One region of the Chryseobacterium sp. Marseille-Q8038 genome, then DNA from elsewhere that is predicted to be linked to it. Evidence: riboswitches for the same ligand, from Rfam matches in the RefSeq annotation. Region 1 holds a riboswitch; each other region holds the start of a gene.
The links. Region 1 has a riboswitch for S-adenosylmethionine ahead of ACWPWS_RS24295 (alpha/beta fold hydrolase). Riboswitches for the same ligand answer to the same signal wherever they lie in the genome.
Positions count from the first base shown of each region.

Region 1 (4,326 bases):
TTCTGGTCAATACCTTTGTCAGTCTGTTTTTTCGAAGGATACTCATCAGGTGTTTTCTTCCATGTCCTTCCTCATCCCAGTGGGAGACCAGTTTGGTGAGTTCCGGTTTATTTTTTAGAATCCATTCCATTCTGGTTTTGAAATTCGGCATTTTTTCCAGTAAATGATGATCTACAATTTCAACAGCAAACATAGGAATCAAACCTACAATACTTCTTAATCTTAAAGAAACGCTTTCTCCATTTCCCAGCTGCAGAACATCATAGAAAAATCCGTCTTCTTCATTCCACAGGCCTTTCGTGCTTTCACCCAGGTTTTCCATGGCCTCGGCGATATAAAGATAATGCTCAAAAAATTTAATAGCCATATCTTCATATACCTGATAATACTGGGCCAGTTCCATGGCAATACGCATCATATTCAATGCATACATCGCCATCCAGCTTGTCCCGTCTGCCTGTTCAAGATGCTGGCCATCCTTTAATTCCATATTCCGGTCAAAAGCTCCGATATTATCAAGACCAAGAAATCCTCCACCAAAGATGTTTTTTCCGTTCTTATCCTTTCGGTTTACCCACCAGGTGAAATTAAGAAGCAGTTTCTGGAATACTTTTTCTAAGAATAGTAAATCCGGTTTTCCATTATTTTTTTCATCAATTTTAAAAACACGGAAGCACGACCACGCATGTACAGGCGGGTTTACATCACTCATATTCCATTCATAAGCAGGAAGCTGTCCGTTAGGATGCATATACCATTCTTTGGTAAGGAGCAAAAGCTGTCCTTTGGCAAATTCTGCATCTATAATGGAGAAAGGCACACAGTGAAATGCCAGATCCCATGTAGCATACCACGGATACTCCCATTTATCAGGCATGGAAATAATATCTTTATTATGAAGATGATTCCATTCTGTATTTCTTACATATTCATTGAAGTTTCTTGGAGCTTCCAAATTAGGGTCTCCTTTCAGCCATTTTCCGATATTGTAATGATAGAACTGCTTATTCCAGAGAAGCCCTGCAAAAGCCTGTCGCTGAACATTTCTTTCATCTTCGTTAACGGTATCATTCTGAATTCCTTTATAAAACTCTTCGGCTTCCGCTTTACGGGTTTCAAAAATAGAGTCAAAATTTTCAAAAGGCTTATCTGCTTCATCAGGACATAGCCTGAACTCAAAAACTTTTGATTCCCCGCCATCAATAATCTCATCAACAAGAAAAGCAGCTTTGCTTCCTCTTTTTTCAGGATTTACAGTGTTTCCCTGATGAATAATATAATCATTAATTCCATCCTTAAAATAGGTGTTTTCAGATGGGGGAGCTCCGTAAAGCTTAGGAGTATTGGTTTCATTGTCACAAAATACACTTTGTGCATTTGAATTTCGGGAATACAGTTTCTTGATTGAAATACTGTCGTGTCCAATATTGATACTTCCGTCGTGAGAAGTATTGAGCTCTCCTTTATAAGTATTGTATCCCCATTTCCAGTTGTTTCTAAACCATACAGTAGGAGCCACAAGAATAGGGGCAGCATGCTGACTTCGGTTGCAGACTGTTACTCTGGCCAGAATATCATTGTGATCCGCTTTACAATATTCGATGAAAATATCAAAATATTCATCATTATCGAAAATTCCGGTATCGAAAATTTCATACTCTGGCTCTTTCTTGCTGCGTTTTCCGTTTTCTGCAACGAGCTCATCATAAGGAAATTCATTAATCGGGTATTTATATACCATCTTCATATAGCTATGAGTAGGTGTATTATCCAGATAATAAAAGATTTCTTTGATGTCTTCTCCATGATTCCCCTGAGGGTTGCTCAATCCGAAGAATCGTTCTTTTACCATTTTATCTTTCTTATTCCAAAACGAAAAAGCAAAACAGAACAGCTGCTTTACATCAGAAATTCCGGCGATGCCTTCCTCTCCCCAGCGGTAAGTGTAGCTTTCAGCATTATTATGATTGGTAAAATTCCAGGCGTTTCCGTTTGGGCTATAATCTTCGCGTACATTTCCCCACTGCCGGTTGCTTACATAAGGTCCCCAGTTTTTCCATTTGGTATCTTGTAATCTTTCTTTTTCAGCGGTCATATCTCATCATTTTTCCATACGAAGTTAGTTTTTTTGAGAAGTAATTCCAATTTTTTTCATCTGAATAATTATTAATATAGTCTTGAAATACTTGTGTTTAAGGGCTTTTAAAAATATTAAAATAATTTTTTTTTGAAATTAAAAGAAAAGAACTACCTTTGCACCATTCGTTCATTCAAATATTGAAAATGTTATCAAGAAAGGTTGAGGGATTAGACCCTATGAAACCTTAGCAACCCTTTGTGCAAGCAAAGAAGGTGCTACGTTCTACCAAAATTATTTTGGACAGATAACTTACTGAAGTTCTTTTCAGCCATTTCCTGTGGCATTTTCAATTGTATTAAAATTTAATAGAATTGAAAACAGAACTAAACTATATTAATCTTTCGTATCAAACTTATTCTCAAAAGGAATACAATATCTCATTAAGCTATCAGCTTTTTGGGAAAGATCTGTTTACAGCCCCTATCATTTTAATCAACCATGCTCTTACCGGAAACTCAAATGTATCCGGAGAAAAAGGCTGGTGGAAACAATTGGTAGGAGAAAATCAGATTGTTGATACTGATCAATACACTGTTCTGTGTTTCAATATACCCGGAAACGGATATGATAATTTTTTAATTGAAGACTATGAAGATTTCACTACTTCAGATATCGCTGCGATATTTCTGAAAGGGCTTAAAGCTTTACATATCAAAAATATATATGCCATTATTGGAGGTTCTCTGGGAGGAGGGATTGCCTGGGAAATGCTTGCCAAGCAGCCGGATCTCGCAGAAATATTTATTCCCATAGCCTGTGATTACAGAACACACGATTGGCTGCATGCCCAATGTCTGGTTCAGAAATTCTTATTGAATGATAAAGAAGAACCATTACAGAAAGCAAGAATTCATGCCATGTTGTGTTACAGAACTCCACAATCACTCAATGACAGATTTCAAAACCAATATAATAAGGAAAATCAACGCTTGGAATCAGAAGACTGGTTGGTTTATCATGGTAATGCATTAAACGGAAGGTTTAGTTTAAAGGCATACAAGCTGATGAATCATCTCCTGATGAATATCAATGCTGATGAAACAGCACTGGAGAGCATACAGGCACGAATGCACGTGATCTCCGTAGATACAGACTTATTCTTCCCGGCTTCTGAAATCCGAATGTGTTTTGAAAACTTAAAAGAGAAAAATAAGGATGTTTCTTATCACGAGATCCAATCTATACACGGGCATGATGCCTTCCTAATGGAATATCAACAATTAAATAATATCATAAAAAACATTTTACAGAAGTAATGAAAAATGCTAACGAAATAAAATTTTTGAAGAACAGATCAATCGTCAAATTTGAAGGAGAAGATTTCCTTGGAGAAATCGGGATTGACGGACGTATTTTTAAGGCGCTTACTTTAGCGCGTATCAGTGTAGGAGTAATTTCTCAACAAGCTATAGAAAACGGAATCTCTATTTTGGTTCACGAAAATGATGCAGAAAAAGCAGTTGCTTGCCTTATTGATGAATTCGAAACAGAAAGAAAATCTGGAAAAGTTTCTCAGATCTATAGTATCAATAATGTTTCTGTGATTGGTTTTGTAGCAGAAGATTTCAATAAAGTCTTTGCTGAACTGGCCAGAAACAATGTTTTCCCATTATTGCTGAATCAGGTAGCCGGAGAAAACAGAGTCAACATCGTAGTGACTTCTTCACAGGATGAAAAAACAAGAAATATCATAGAATCTGAAATTTTCAAAAAACCAAAAACAGTTCATCTGGCAATTATTGGTCACGGAAACGTAGGAAAGACTTTGATAGAACAGGTTTTGGGATCTGCAGAAGAAATTAAGAAACGTAAAAAAATAGATCTTAAAGTAGTTGCTGTAGCCAACTCAAAGAAAATAGCCTTCAATAAAAAAGGATTTGATGCCAATTGGGGCGATGAGGTCTTAACGGCACAACACCCATCTAACGTTGAAGAATTGATTAATTTCTCCAATGAAAATCAATTAGAAAACCTGATCGTTGTGGATAACACTGCAAGTAAGGATTTTGTGAAAAACTATCACGCTTTGGCAGAAAACGGATTCGATTTGGTTTCTTCCAATAAAATTTTCAATACCCTTCCTATTGAGGAATACAGAAAACTAAGATATACGTTAAGCAAAAACAACAGACGTTATCTGTATGAAACTAATGTAGGAGCTGGTCTTCCGTTAATTGACACCATCA
Region 1 is NZ_CBCOPN010000002.1:2,264,497-2,268,822, forward strand. Features, by position in the region: gene ACWPWS_RS24290 (MGH1-like glycoside hydrolase domain-containing protein) at 1-2,095, opposite strand, end outside; SAM riboswitch class I at 2,284-2,391, shown strand; gene ACWPWS_RS24295 (alpha/beta fold hydrolase) at 2,452-3,396, shown strand; gene ACWPWS_RS24300 (ACT domain-containing protein) at 3,396-4,326, shown strand, end outside.

Region 2 (4,326 bases), 140 kb from region 1:
CGCGAATTCCAATCCTACATTTAAATTAAGGTTGGTTTCCCATTTCACATTATTGGTAGACGTTTTTTCCAGTGTTGTTCCCGGTTCTCCACCAAGACTGATAAATCTGTACAACTCCTGATAAGCATAATAAAGCGGCTGTCCGTTTGGTCTAAGCAGTTTATCATTTCCTTGTCCTCCATAGCTGGCACGCAATGTCAATTGATTGAAGATATTCAGACTTTTGACAAATTCTTCGTTTGAAATTTTCCATGAACCTCCTACTGACCAGAATCTTCCCCATCTGTTATCTTTTGCAAATCTCGAAGAGCTGTCTGCCCTTCCTGATGCAGATAAGAAATAGGTATTGTTGTAATCATACTCTACTTTTCCAAGGAAACTCAATAAACTCAATTTATTACTGTTTCCGCTGAAACTTCCCAGTAAAGAAGCGGCATCCGGCTCATAATAGTAAGGCAGTGAGAACTGACTTCTTGTTCCGGAAATCGTCTGATAATCATATTTATAGAATTCGTGACCTGCCAATGCATTTACATGATGTTTTCCAAACTTTTTATCATACGTCAGAATATTACTGGTTGTATAAGAAAGCGTTCTGGTATTGGTTTTCGTCACAGATCCTCCAATCTCTGCGCCTTGCCCCAATAATGGATTTGAATAATAATGTCCGTTGTAATTCACCAAATCAACAGAGAAACTCGTCTTGAATTTTAGCTCCGGCAAGAAAGTAAATTCCATGAATCCTTTCCCTGAAAAGTTGTCCTCTTTATTTTCGTTTTTGTCTAATGGCAAGGTTGCTGCGGCATTTTGATTCTGAAGCGCATTCGTGGGTCTGTATTTTCCAAAATCATAAACCGGGTTTCCATCAGCATCCAAAATATAAGTTCCGTCAGCATTTCTTTCATAATAAGGATAGAATGAAGGAATAAATCTTGCCGCATTGATGATGTTACTGGCCTTGGAATCCGAAGAAGTAGGTGCCTGCTGAATACTGTTTGTATAACTTAAGTTCACCCCAACATTCAGCCATTTTTTTACTTCAGAATTGATTTTCAATCGGGTATTATATCTTTTATATCCTGATTCAATAGCCATTCCTTTATCATCCAGATACCCCAGAGAGAAGAAATAATTACTTTTCTCACTTCCTCCGCTGATATCAAGATCCACCTGATTTCTTGAAGCCACTCTCTGCAAGATATCTCTCCAGTCATCATTCCAAAGTGGTGATGCACCAGGTAATAGCTTTCCATCTGTACCTACAGGTTTTGGATAAGCTGTCCCATATGGATTAATCCCCAGTGAAGAAATAAGGTTGTCTGTTGCCATCTGAGCTGCCTGCTGAGAAGAAACTTTCCCGGATTGATATCCATTTCTCAATGCTTCCCAGTACAGTTGAAAATACTGATCTGTATTTACCTGTTCATAGTCTTTAACGGCTCTTCCGGAGAATCCCTGACTGATATTAAAATTAACTTTTGCTTCCCCTTTTTTACCTGATTTTGTAGTAATGATGATGATCCCATTTGCTCCTCTTGAACCATACAAAGCACTTGCTGTAGCATCTTTCAGAACGCTTATAGATTCAATATCGCTGGGACTGATAGAGTTCAGATTTCCATCAAAAGGAATTCCGTCCACTACATATAACGGATCACTGGAAGCACTTATTGAACCAATTCCTCTGATTCGGATAGTGGAAACAGCACCTGGCTGGCCTGATGCGCTGGTAGTCTGAATCCCTGCAACCTGTCCTTCTAATGCTTTCGTAATATTCGTTACAGGTCTGCTATTGATTTTATCACTGGAAATTGTAGCTACGGAACCGGTATAGCTATTTCTTTTCGCTTTTCCGTAAGCTACCACTACTACTTCATCAATCTCTTTTTCATGAAGGCTATCTTTTTTCGGCCTGGAAGTCTGTGCATTTACACTGGTAATTCCCAGAAAAAAAGCAGCAACCGGAGGTATCCAAGCTTTAGAATTAAATAAAGTTTTACTAATCATAATCAATTTTATTTATCATATATTAAAATTTAGCCCTTTGCAGAAAAGTCAGCAAAGGGCATCGATAAATACGATAAACCAAATGCTTATTTTTCCTTAAAAGGCTGAACGTAACACCTTGCCCAATGGGTAGGTTGTTAAGACTTCACGGGGTCAGTTCCCTCCATCTTTCTTTATAAGCCGATCGAAATATGTTTGCAAAGCTAAAAACTTTTAGTCTACAAAACAAGTAGACTTATTCATTTTTCATGATAAATTTTTAATAATTAACATAAAATTTTAATAAAACTCATTACAATAAGGAGTTGTAGCCGTTATCATTTATTCAAACATGATAAATATCATTATTAATAATTCAATGAAACAAATATTTGAGAACACCTTAATTTTTGTATTATTAATTGAAAAAACTTTTTAATTTTATAGTATGAAAGTTTTGATTATAAATGGGCCTAATCTCAATCTTTTGGGCACCCGGGAACCGGAAATTTATGGAAATGTTTCCATGGAAAGTTATTTGGAAAATTTAAAATCCGAGTTTCAGTCTCATGAAATACAATATTATCAGTCCAATATTGAGGGTGAGCTTATCAACAGACTTCAGGAGGATGATTTTGATGCAGTAGTGATTAACCCGGGAGCATTTACCCATTATTCTTATGCTATCGCTGATTGTTTAAAGAATATCCGCAAGCCAAAAGTAGAAGTACATATCAGCAATATATACAAAAGAGAAGAGTTCCGTCAGAAATCTGTGACGGCAGCGAACACAGATGCTGTTTTATCCGGCTTTGGAATGGATGGGTACAGATTGGCTTTATTGAGCCTGAAGTAATTTTCAGTCTATATTTTCCCACAAATAGCACAGATTCTCACAGATAATTATGTATACAAAGAGAATAATTTATGAAGATAAAGGATAAGATTTACTGTAAAAGCATTGGCATATATTCCGGGCAATTAACGAAAAGAAAATCCTATATCGTTGAAGAAATAAATGATGAAAATATAAGAATCTGGAATGACGAAGGAAGACTGAGATGGTATTCTGATTTTTATTTTACTTTAAACAATGAACCTGAAATAATTTCTGTTAACATAGATGATCCAATAGAAAATATTGAATCTGATGCTGTAGAGGTAACCATTGAATTTTCTGACAAAACAAAATATTGGATGACTTTCACTACTCCAAAGTATTTAGATAAGATATTGGACGAAGAATCTTATTTTTCTGCAAAACATTTTATGATCATAAAACATTTAACTGAAGAATCAATCAAATCAACAGTCTTAAAACTTGATGAACAGGATGAATTGATTGAAAACTGTCAAAAATATTAATAAAAAAGCCTCATCTGTGATGAGGCTTTTTTTTATGTTTATAGAGAGCTATTAGATAGTCTGTTCCTGTAACTGAGGTCCTGAAGCAACTAATTTCTTACCTTCTTCAGTATCACAATACTGCTCAAAGTTTTTGATATATCTTGAAGCAAGATCTTTTGCTTTTTCTTCCCATTCTGAAGCGCTTTCATATGTATCTCTAGGATCTAAAATACCTGTAGAAACGTTTGGCAATTCAGTAGGAATCTCAAGATTCATGATTGGAACCTGAGTTTTAGGAGCGTTATCGATAGATCCGTCAATGATTGCATCAATGATTGCTCTTGTATCTTTCAGAGAAATTCTCTTTCCTGTACCATTCCAACCTGTATTTACCAAATAAGCTTTAGCTCCGTGCTCCTGCATTTTACCGATCAATGTTTTAGAATACATTGTTGGGTGTAATGTAAGGAATGCTTCACCAAATGCAGGTGAGAAAGATGGCTGAGGTTCTGTAATTCCTCTTTCTGTTCCAGCTAGTTTTGATGTATAACCGCAAAGGAAGTGGTATTGAGCCTGATCTTCATTCAAGATGGAAACCGGAGGAAGTACTCCGAATGCATCTGCTGAAAGATAAACAATCTTCTTCGCATGACCTGCTTTAGAAGGCAATACAATTTTGTTGATATGATAAATTGGATAAGAAACTCTTGTATTCTCAGTGATTGATCCGTCTGTATAATCTGCTACTCCATTGTTCACAACAACGTTTTCAAGAAGTGCATCTCTTTTAATAGTAGCAAAGATATCCGGTTCTTTTTCTTCAGATAAGTCGATAACTTTAGCGTAGCATCCACCTTCATAGTTAAATACTCCGTTGTTATCCCAACCATGCTCGTCATCACCAATAAGATATCTTTTCGGATCCGCAGACAGAGTCGTTTTTCCTGTACCCGAAAGACCAAAGAATAAAGCTACATCACCCTTTTCTCCTAC
Region 2 is NZ_CBCOPN010000002.1:2,121,015-2,125,340, reverse strand. Features, by position in the region: gene ACWPWS_RS23580 (SusC/RagA family TonB-linked outer membrane protein) at 1-2,007, opposite strand, end outside; SAM riboswitch class I at 2,091-2,189, opposite strand; gene ACWPWS_RS23575 (type II 3-dehydroquinate dehydratase) at 2,435-2,842, shown strand; gene ACWPWS_RS23570 (hypothetical protein) at 2,914-3,351, shown strand; gene pckA (phosphoenolpyruvate carboxykinase (ATP)) at 3,403-4,326, opposite strand, start outside.
Region 2: it holds a riboswitch for S-adenosylmethionine, as region 1 does, so the genes downstream of both, ACWPWS_RS23580 (SusC/RagA family TonB-linked outer membrane protein) here and ACWPWS_RS24295 (alpha/beta fold hydrolase) in region 1, are expected to answer to the same signal.

Region 3 (4,326 bases), 820 kb from region 1:
TCCGTGGATTTCGGCTTCTACCTATCCAAACTTACCTGCATTTCCTGCCGGACAGGGTTTTGAAGTGTCAACATTTAAAACAGGGCAAGCGGCTTATAACTGGCAGATAACCAATTTCCAAAGACCTGCAAAAGAAGATCTGGTAGTGTATGAATTATTATTGAGAGACTTTACACAGGAAAAGAACTGGCAGTCATTGATTAATAAAATTTCTTATTTAAAAAATCTAAAAATCAATGCTATAGAATTGCTCCCGATCATGGAATTTGACGGAAACCTTTCCTGGGGATACAATACATCTTTCCATTATGCATTGGACAAAGCTTATGGAACTCCTGAAAAATTCAAAGAATTTGTAGACCTGTGCCATCAGAATGGTATTGCTGTTATTCTTGATGTTGCGTTTAATCACGCTACGGGACGTTCACCTTTGGTAAGACTGTGGAATGTAGATCCTGATGGTGATGGCTATGGAAATGTTGCGCCAGACAACCCTTATTTTAATCAGGTTCCGAAACATTCGTACAATGTATTTAATGATTTTAACCATACGAGTCCTTCAACGCAATATTACGTTGAAAGATGTCTTCAGCAATGGCTGACTGAATATCACATAGACGGATTCCGTTGGGATTTAACAAAAGGATTTACCCAAAGCTGTTCTGAAAATGATGAAGCCTGTACCAATGCTTATCAACAGGACAGAGTAGATATCATGAAACATTATGCTGACAGACAGTGGGCAATAGACCCGAATTCTTACATGATTTTTGAACATCTGGGAACTGATGCAGAGGAACAGCAATGGGCAAACTACAGGATCGCAGAAGGAAAAGGTGTTATGCTTTGGAATAAGCAGACAGAACCTTACAACCAGAATACAATGGGGTATCAGGAAAACAGCAATTATGACCGTATGAATCACAGTCTTCATGGCTTTACCAATATGAGTGCTGTAGGATATGGAGAAAGCCATGATGAAGAAAGGCTGATGTTTAAAAACCTTGCCTATGGTTCTACTAATGGGAGCTACGATGTTAAAAACCTGAATACATCTCTTGAAAGGATGAAAACTTTCGGTGCTACGTTCTTTACCATTCCCGGTCCGAAAATGATCTGGCAGTTTGGAGAATTGGGATACGAATTCAGCATCAACAGATGTGCTAACGGAACTATCGACAGCGGATGCAGAACAGATGAGAAACCTGTTGCATTTACATTAGGATATGATACCAATGCAAACAGAAAAGCAGTTTATGATACATGGGCTAAAATAATCAATATCAGAAATACCCATCAGGTTTTTAAATCTAAAACTTACAGTATAGAATCCAATAACCTTACGAATGATCCAAATGGGCTGATCACAAGAATTTACGTGTATGATGCAGCAATTACAACTGGAATAAAAAATATAGTAGTATTAGCCAATTATACTACTTCTTCCCAAAATGTGGTGCCTTATTTCCCTTACACAGGGCAGTGGCAGAATCTGATGGATGATAGTATTTTGAATGTGGCTTCTACAACAACTCCGATTACTTTACAGCCTGGAGAATTCAGAATATTTGGAAACTATGCAGGTGCTTTGTCAACAATAGATATCAATACAGGAAACAAATTGTCTCTTCAGATTGCAGATAATCCGATACAAAACGGAATCGCTCGATTCATTTTCAATAAAGCAAAAAACGGAGAAATTTTAATTTTTGATATGACGGGTAAAAAGCTGGACTCTTTCAAGCTGAATAAAGAAAACGGTACACATGAAACGAAAATAAGTTATCCACCGGGAACCTATCTGGTACAGTTGAAATCGGATACAGGAATTGCCATTCAAAAGATGATGATCAAATAAAAACAAATTATCAAGCTGTTTAGACTTATAAAAAATGTTGAATATGTAAAACCATTAAGAAGGATTTAAGAAATAAAGTATCGTTAAGATGGATCATTCTGAATTTTAAGCTTAAAACGAAGCTTATCTTAATACTCTTATCACCTTAATATCATCTTAATGTTTCAAAAATAAAACTTACCACAAGTTCTATAAAATAATGAAAGGCAGATTTGCAGTACAGCAGATCTGCTTTTTTGTATATTTAAAAAAATAGTCTACTTTTGCAGTAGATTTATCAAGAAAGGTGGAGGGATTTGGCCCGGTGAAACCTTAGCAACCTGCACGGTTCCAGAAGTGTAAAGGTGCTAATTCCAACCCGGAGGGGGAGATAAGTGAAGTCAATATTCTATATGAATTCCATTTCTTGAAGTCTTGTGTATCTGCGGAAAGATCCGTCAGATTCGTATTATTAATTGGCAAGAACAAAAATGAAAAAATTAAGCACAGCTGTATTATTGCTTGGGGCAATGTTAGTCGCTGCTCAGGAGAATGAGGAGAAAGGCAAAGAAATAGAAGATATCATCATTGTCGGAAACCGAAATGTCAAAAGAACAAAACTGGAAACACCAGTTCCTGTAGATGTTATTAATATTGACAAAATACAAAGAAGTTCTCCACAAATGACGGCTCAGGATCTCCTGAACTATGTGATTCCATCGTTTAATGCAGTGAGACAGTCTGCTTCTGATGGAACAGAGCATATTGATCCTGTAACCTTAAGAGGAATGGGACCAGATCAGATCCTGATTTTACTTAACGGAAAAAGAAGACATTCCACCTCTTTAGTTAATTATCAGAATACGGTTGGAAATGGATCTGTAGGAACAGATTTAAGTACAATTCCGGTCATTGCGATTGATAGAATAGAAGTGTTAAGAGACGGAGCTGCAGCACAATACGGTTCTGATGCCATTGCAGGAGTGATCAATATTATTCTTAAAAAAAATACGGGAGCCTCAGCAAGTCTTACGTATGGATTGACTGGGAGAAATGATGGGGATACTTATCAGGCAGGAGCCAATTATGGGACTTCATTAGGAAAAAAAGAGGGTTATATCAACCTTTCCCTACAATTAAGCCATAGAGGAAAAACAACACGAACTCAAAATCATGATCTGGATATTTTTGGAAATAATTTTGCCTATGCATTTGCTGATGATCCCGAAGCGGCAAGAGCAGCGGATGATGCAAAGATTAAAGAACGAGGACTAACCCGTGACGATTTTAATTTTCAGATCGGAGATGCCCAGATCAGACAGGGACAGTTGTTTTTCAATGCAGAATATCCTTTTAATGATCAATTTAAGATCTATTCTTTCGGAGGTTTCAGTATCAAAGAAGGAAAAGGGTTTGGTTTCAGAAGACTTCCAAGCGAAACGTCTAATGTGGTTTCATCCATTTATCCGAACGGGTTTCAGGCAAATCTCGGATCACAAGTATATGATGTCTCCTATGCTGTAGGAGTAAAATATAATGTCAGTGACTGGTTTTTTGACCTTAGCAATACATTCGGAAGCAATACCTTCAATTACAATGTTAGCAATACCAATAATGCTTCCCTGGGAGCAAATTCACCAACCCGTTTTTATGCTGGAGCACACAGCTTCCTTCAAAATACGATTAATCTTGATGTTTCCAAAAAGATAAACCGTTTTAATATCGGATTCGGGGGAGAGTTCAGATTGGAACAATATCAGATCAAACCCGGTGATGAAGCTTCTTATACCCAATATGACATCAACGGAAATGTTGCCACCGAAGGATCAACGGTGCTTGGAGCAGGCGGATCTCAATCTTTTATCGGATTCTCTCCAGACAATGCACTGAAAAAAGACAGACATTCCACGGCAGTATATGCAGATGTTTCCTATGATCTGGATAAAAAACTCAATATTGACGCTGCTGCCAGATTTGAAAATTATTCAGATTTTGGAAATACCCTGAATGGGAAATTAGCAGTACGATATGAATTTGTAAAAAATTATGCAATTAGAGCAGCGGTAGGAACAGGGTTTAGAGCTCCTTCCCTTCAACAGCAGTATTTTAATAACTCTTATGCCGACATTTCTACTTCCGGTTCAGGAATTGTAACCAAAGGGATTTTCCGAAATGATAGCGAAGCAGCCAGAATTCTTGGGTTTGATAAGCTTAAACAGGAAACCTCTGTCAATGCAAGCGCTGGATTTACCCTGAGACCTTTAAACAAACTCTATATTTCGGTAGACGGATATTGGATAAAAGTAAAAGACAGGATTGTAATTACCAGCAATATTACCGATCCCAGACTGGATCAGTTTAACGTAGAAAGCGGAAGATTCTTTACAAATGCCATTGATACTGAAACAAAAGGAGTAGATGTGGTAGTTTCTTATGACTGGATTCTTGGAAGCGGAAATTTAAATATTAATCTTGCCGGAAACTATACA
Region 3 is NZ_CBCOPN010000002.1:1,441,646-1,445,971, reverse strand. Features, by position in the region: gene ACWPWS_RS20515 (alpha-amylase family glycosyl hydrolase) at 1-1,858, shown strand, start outside; SAM riboswitch class I at 2,130-2,235, shown strand; gene ACWPWS_RS20510 (TonB-dependent receptor plug domain-containing protein) at 2,329-4,326, shown strand, end outside.
Region 3: it holds a riboswitch for S-adenosylmethionine, as region 1 does, so the genes downstream of both, ACWPWS_RS20510 (TonB-dependent receptor plug domain-containing protein) here and ACWPWS_RS24295 (alpha/beta fold hydrolase) in region 1, are expected to answer to the same signal.